Regions from separate parts of the Peribacillus sp. NPDC097197 genome, predicted to be linked through region 2. Evidence: a T-box and tRNA genes for the amino acid it is inferred to sense, from the RefSeq annotation. Region 2 holds a T-box; the other holds one or more tRNA genes.
The links. The T-box of region 2 lies ahead of ACQKL6_RS07575 (valine--tRNA ligase). A T-box ahead of a tRNA ligase gene usually reads a tRNA of that ligase, here a tRNA-Val.
Positions count from the first base shown of each region.

Region 1: it has a tRNA-Val gene. The T-box ahead of ACQKL6_RS07575 (valine--tRNA ligase) is inferred to sense a tRNA for this amino acid. The anticodon was not compared.

Region 1 covers NZ_JBNNST010000006.1:104,445-107,971, reverse strand. The annotation lists gene ACQKL6_RS10045 (ROK family transcriptional regulator) at 1-212, shown strand, start outside; gene ACQKL6_RS10040 (type 1 glutamine amidotransferase domain-containing protein) at 269-793, opposite strand; gene murB (UDP-N-acetylmuramate dehydrogenase) at 957-1,865, opposite strand; tRNA gene ACQKL6_RS10030 (tRNA-Val) at 2,201-2,272, opposite strand; gene ACQKL6_RS10025 (hypothetical protein) at 2,488-2,709, shown strand; gene ACQKL6_RS10020 (phosphatidylglycerophosphatase A family protein) at 2,749-3,306, opposite strand; gene ACQKL6_RS10015 (alpha/beta hydrolase) at 3,482-3,527, shown strand, end outside.
Region 2 covers NZ_JBNNST010000004.1:189,206-192,732, reverse strand. The annotation lists gene ysxE (spore coat protein YsxE) at 1-393, shown strand, start outside; gene ACQKL6_RS07580 (hypothetical protein) at 451-603, opposite strand; T-box leader at 880-1,107, shown strand; gene ACQKL6_RS07575 (valine--tRNA ligase) at 1,151-3,527, shown strand, end outside.

The DNA of each region.
Region 1 (3,527 bases), on a different contig from region 2:
CTCAGCAGATTATTATCGGAAACCGCCTAGCTATGGCCAAGGACTGGTTAAGGGATTCCATAGTGAAGGTAGTTGAAAGCCATGCCCTCCAGTTCAATCAAGAAAAATTGCATATCAGCTTTTCTGATTTATCTTCCTATTCCCCTTCATTAGGGGTATCGGCCCATGTAATCGAAAATTTCTTGAAAACAAATTTGAATCACATAAATTAATAAGTTTATATGAAACAAAAAGTGATTTCTCCCTCAGGAAAAACCACTTTTTTGTTTCATTTCTCTTCAATTACCCGAATCAATTCCCGTAAATAATCGGGAAGATCCGGTGGACGTCTGCTCGATACCAGGTTTCCGTCCACCACAACAGGTTCGTCCATCCAATGTGCCCCGGCATTCTCCATATCATCTTTGATTCCGGGCGTACTTGTCACCTTCTTCCCTTGCAAAATTCCTGCCGAAACCAAGACCCAACCCGCATGGCATATTTGGCCAATCGGCTTCTTGCTTTCTTCCATACTCTGAATCAGAGAAATTACTTCAGGAAACCGACGAATCTTATCAGGTGCCCAGCCTCCTGGAACAAGAATCGCATCATAGTCTTCCGCTTTGATGCTGCCATAATCAAAATCTGAATCGGCTGGCACACCATATTTACCAATATACGTCTCATTTGCCTTTTCTCCGGCAAGATGGACGATGGCCCCTTCTTCCCTCAATCTTAAAATCGGATACCAAAGCTCCAAATCCTCGAAATCATGATGCACAAGACTGATTACTTTCTTTCCTTCTAAGCGCATATATCCCTCTCCTTCTATAACTTGTTCCCCTTAACTTAAAGGTATACTTCCCCCTTTTGGTAACTCGTACACTTTTATCTTTAAGTGCCTTTTTAAATTTCATCCTGGGATCTGATAAAAAGAAAAAAAGACTTTCTAATGAACGAAAGTCTTTTTTAGGATATTAGTCTTCTCCAATTATTTTCACTTCGGTTTCAAGCTCCACGTCGAATTTCCTTTTAACGGTGTCTTGAACATATTGAATGAGTTCCAAATAATCGGTGGCTGTTGCGGAACCAACATTTACGATAAATCCAGCATGTTTAGTGGAAACTTGAGCTCCACCGATTTGCTTTCCTTGCAAACCGCTATCCTGGATTAATTTACCTGCAAAGTGTCCAGGCGGACGTTTGAAGACACTTCCACAAGACGGAAATTCAAGCGGTTGTTTAGATTCCCTCTGGAAAGTAAAATCATCCATTTTACTTTTAATGTCTTCGTATTCTCCCTTTCTTAATAAGAAGGTAGCTTCTAATACCAGTAGTTTTTCTTTTGAAAAGCGGCTAGAACGATAGCCCAGTTCTAATTCATCCTTTTTCAAAGTCTGCAAATCTCCAGAACGGGTGATGACCAGGGCTTCCTGTAGTACATCTGAAACTTCTCCACCATATGCCCCTGCATTCATATATAAAGCCCCTCCAACAGAACCGGGGATCCCGCAAGCAAACTCTAAACCAGTTAGACTATTTTGTAACGCGTATCGAGAGGCTTGAATGATAGCAGCACCACTTTGAACGGTGAGCTTATTACCCTCCAATTCCATGCTTGCTATATCAATAAGGGTCATGACGATACCTCGTATGCCCCCATCTTTAATAATCATATTAGAACCATTCCCCACGATGGTTAAGGGTAAATGGTTGTTAAGCGCATAAACATATATCGCTTGGACTTCTTGATAGTTTGTAGGCATTACGAAGAAATCTGCCTTGCCACCTGTTTTTGTAAACGTATATTGATGTAGCGGTTCATTCATTCTCACATTACTTGGATGTACAATTCCCTGAAGATCTAAAAAAATTTGTTTACTCATTTATACAAACTCCCATTAAAAATTTTAGAAAAAAGAACAAACATTTCATTTCTTTTTGTACACATTAATCGTTAGATATTTCATTCTATGCTTCATATAAGCGAAAAACAACGATTTACACTTATTTATAACCTGCCATTTATTCCAATAACCACACTTTTCAATATTTAGTTATGGCTACATTCCCCGGTTCACCATTAATGAATGAAGGAAAGAGGAGCTCATCCCCACCAGTAGAACTCTAAAAAGAATCCTATATGTTTCTCAGGATCATCCAGTAAAACCATAATAAAAAACGGCGAAAACATTGATTGTACAATGCTTACGCCGTTGGATGACCTGTGAGGGATTCGAACCCACGACCCCTTCCCTGTCAAGGAAGTGCTCTCCCACTGAGCTAACAAGTCGTATGTAATAGTTGGCTTGCTCTGTTACTTAAGTACATAATTTATTATAAGTTCTTTTCGACAAAAGTCAACGAATTATTTAAAAAAAGTTTAGCGTTTGCCTTTAAATAAAAGATATGGAACAAGACAAGAACAAATGTTCTTTATTTCCTTGCATAACAAACGTATGTTCGCATATAATATAAACAAGAAAGATAGAAACGGAGGCCAGCGGAATGAAATATATCATTCGGAAACATATGGATGAAAAGGTTCCTTTAGAAATCATTTACCTATCTGAAAATGGAAAGATTACACAGCGCAGAATTGAAGTTCTTGAAGTATATTCAGGTTATATCCGTGCCTTTTGCTTTCTTCGGCGGACAAAACGAACGTTTAAAATAGAAAACATCCTCTCTGCCCGCCTTATTAAGTCCAGGTATGATAGGTCAGGATAATCCCGATTACTACCTAACGCATCATTGATTGTTCCAAACTTATCCGATTAATTCCTCTTCTTCCTGTATATCCTTTTCTTGTTCAGTTAAAGATTCTTCATCATCTCTTAGACGGTGTGCCAATCTTGAGGCAGCGCTTGCTGCAATGCTTGCAACAATATCATCGAGGAAGGTATGCACGACTCCCTCTTGCTTCTTATCCAATTCGTGAATGACGCCTATTTTATTCTTATCCAAATGTCCAAAGGTTGTCACGGCAATGCTTCCATAACCAAGTACGGCACCAAAGGCAATCGTTTCATCCACTCCAAACAGACCTTCATCCGATTCGACAATGGATTGAAGCGGTTCCGATAGCTTCTTTTGTTCTGCCAGTCGATCAAGTTCAACACCAACTAAAATGGCATGTTGAATTTCTCTCTTTAAAAGCACCCTTTCAACACTTCTAATACATTCCTCTAATTTCAAATCAGCTTTATAAGGGAATTGTAGTTCAAAGACAATCTCTGCAATAGCCTCCACACTTACACCACGATCTAGTAATGTTTGTTTAGCCGCTCTTGTAACTTCCCTGCTATGGACGCGTACATCTGCCATTTTATCTGCCTCCCCTTTTTTTGATATCTTTCCATTATACCATTAAATATTCTAAATATTTGGAAAATAAAAGAAAAATCACTTTTCTATATCCTTCAGACAGGAAAAAGAAGGATGGCTATGCTAAAATAACTAAGAACATTATTTTCATTATAAATTCATAGAGGTGCGGTAAATGAGTTTACGCAAAGGCACGATAAAAGAATATATGTTTAGAAGTG
Region 2 (3,527 bases):
TATGGTTACTTTATCAATTTCGAGAATTCGAATACGGCCCCTCCCCATTTTGACTTACTACCTTTTCTCGTCAAAACGGCGAGGACCTATCCAGTCCAATGTGATGATTGCGTCGATTGGCTTTATAATTATCTTCGTTTCTTTCCTTTGAAAGAAGAGGAAATGCTGCTGATGCAAAGTTATTTGGCTTTCCCGGGATCAGCACTGGATGTGGTGAAGAACTATTCCGAGGGTAAAGGTCTAAGGACGGAACTGTATAATGTCACGAAGCTGCAACGACAATTCTGGCTTTTGAAGAATGTGGAATATATGGTGATGAAGGTCGAGGAAGTCGAAAAACAGAAAAAAGCGGCTGCCGAGGCGGCCAAAGAGGAACAATCGCCCCCAAGCTAAATATACATGAATGGATGAATATCCAATCATGTATATTTTTTTGTTGTAGGGGAATAATTATATCCATTCTAAATATAGCGACATGGCTAAGAAAATAAAGGCGACCAACAGGAGCATATCGAAGAAAGTTGGAAATATTAACGTACGTATTCCTTGAAAAACAATGAAGGGGACAATGAATTGCTGACAAACACCGCGGAACTTTTTCATCCAAGGTGGCAACGTATAAGGTGAGTATTTTCGTCTCAAGATTGCACCTTCCTTTGTAGGACTTCTTTTATTGTATGGGAGGGCTGCGAAACATGTGAGAAATGCGGAACATCATGAAACGTTGATGGTATAATAGGAAGATCGCTCTGTTCTTGTGAGCCTCCCTTAGTGAATAGGGCCATACTTACGAAAGTAAACGAAAAGATGATTGACTCGACCCCCCTTTTTTTTGTACTATATACTATATGCAATTAATGATTTTACATATGAATATAAATGAATGTAAAGACCGGAAATAGTAAGATGAAATGCCCTTTTCAGAGAGGAAACCATTGGTGCGAGGTTTCTAAGCAGGCAGCATCAGAAGTCGTCCGCGAGCAGTCTTCGTGAATAGTTAGTAGCGAAGGCCGGTGAAGAGCCGTTATCCGATTTGAGAGCCGAGAAAAGATTTCTTTCTTTTTCGGAAAAAAGGTGGCACCGCGAACAACTTCCTTCGTCCTTTTATGATGATGGAAGTTTTTTTTATGCCCAAAAGGAGGAAAACAACATGGAAGAAAACCAAATTTCGATGCCAACAAAATATGATCCGCAAACGATAGAGAAAGGCCGTTATAAATGGTGGCTTGATGGGAAGTACTTTGAAACAACAGGTGATGATAAAAAAGAACCGTATACAATCGTCATCCCTCCACCAAACGTAACAGGTAAGCTACATCTTGGTCATGCTTGGGATACAACACTACAAGATATCTTGACACGTATGAAGCGTATGCAAGGATATGACGTGCTATGGCTTCCTGGTATGGACCATGCCGGTATCGCAACACAGGCGAAAGTGGAACAAAAGCTTCGTGCTGAAGGCGTTAGCCGCTATGACCTAGGTCGTGAGAAATTCGTGGAAGAAACATGGAAATGGAAAGAGGAATATGCAAGCCATATCCGTGAACAATGGGCAAAACTTGGTCTTGGCCTTGACTATACCCGCGAACGCTTCACGCTTGATGAAGGTCTTTCTAAAGCGGTTAACGAAGTATTCGTTACCCTTTATAAAAAAGGATTGATTTATCGTGGCGAATATATCATTAACTGGGACCCATCGACAAAAACGGCCATTTCTGATATCGAAGTAATCTACAAAGATATTCAAGGTGCATTCTATCATATGAAATACCCGCTAGTTGACGGATCGGGAGAAATTGAAATTGCGACAACCCGTCCAGAAACGATGCTTGGTGATACGGCAGTTGCGGTACATCCTAAAGATGACCGTTACAAGCATTTAATCGGGAAAATGGTTCGTCTGCCAATCACAGGTCGTGAAATTCCGATCGTTGGCGATGATTATGTGGATATGGATTTCGGTTCGGGTGCCGTTAAAATTACACCGGCTCATGACCCTAATGACTTTGAAATCGGAAACCGTCATAATCTAGAACGCATCCTTGTCATGCATGAAGATGGTTCGATGAATGAGAAGGCCGGTAAATATGAAGGAATGGACCGTTTCGAATGCCGTAAGCAAATCGTCAAAGACTTGCAAGAAGCTGGAGTACTCTTCAAAATTGAAGACCACCTTCACTCTGTCGGCCATTCAGAGCGTAGCGGAGCAGTTGTAGAACCATATCTTTCTACTCAATGGTTCGTTAAAATGCAGCCTCTTGCTGATGCATCGGTTGACCTTCAAAAGAAATCCGAGGATGAAAAGGTCAACTTCGTTCCTGATCGTTTCGAGAAAACATATCTGCACTGGATGGAAAATATCCGCGATTGGTGTATTTCCCGTCAACTTTGGTGGGGTCACCGCATCCCGGCCTGGTACCATAAAGAAACAGGCGAGGTATACGTGGGACAGGAAGCACCTGCTGATGCACAGAACTGGGAACAGGATACAGACGTCCTGGACACGTGGTTCAGCTCCGCACTATGGCCGTTCTCGACTATGGGCTGGCCGGACAAGGAAAGCATCGATTTCAAACGTTACTATCCGACCGGAGCACTTGTAACAGGATATGATATCATTTTCTTCTGGGTATCACGGATGATTTTCCAAGCGCTTGAATTTACGGGAGAGCGCCCATTCGAAGACGTTCTGATCCATGGTCTTGTTCGTGATGAACAGGGACGCAAGATGAGTAAATCGCTTGGCAATGGTGTCGATCCAATGGATGTCATCGACCAATATGGTGCAGATTCGCTACGTTACTTCCTTTCAACAGGAAGCTCACCAGGGCAAGATCTTCGTTACAGCACGGAAAAAGTGGAAGCGGTATGGAATTTCTCCAATAAGATCTGGAATGCCTCCCGTTTTGCCTTAATGAACATGAATGGCATGACCTATGATGAAATCGATTTAAGCGGTGAAAAGTCCGTTGCTGATAAATGGATCCTTACTCGATTGAATGAAACGATTTCAAACGTGACAAGACTTGCGGACCGTTATGAATTCGGTGAAGTGGGTCGCGTGCTTTATAATTTCATTTGGGATGATTTCTGTGACTGGTATATTGAAATGGCTAAACTTCCGCTATATGGCGAAGACGAAGCGGCGAAGAAAACGACTCGTTCGATTCTTGCATACGTGCTAGATAACACGATGAGATTGCTTCACCCATTCATGCCGTTCATAACGGAAGAAATTTGGCAAAACCTTCCGCACCAAGGCGAATCAATCACGGTTGCTGCATGGCCTGAAGTGAAGGAAGAGTTAACGGATACAGCTGCAGCGGAGGAAATGAAACTGCTTGTTGAAATCATCCGTTCAGTCCGGAATATCCGTTCTGAAGTCAACACGCCTTTAAGCAAAAAAATCAACTTGATTCTAAAAGCAAAAGATGAGTCCATTTTAGAAACATTAGAAAAAAACAGCAGCTATATCGAGCGCTTCTGTAATCCTGAACAATTGACAATCGGCATCGATGTCGAAG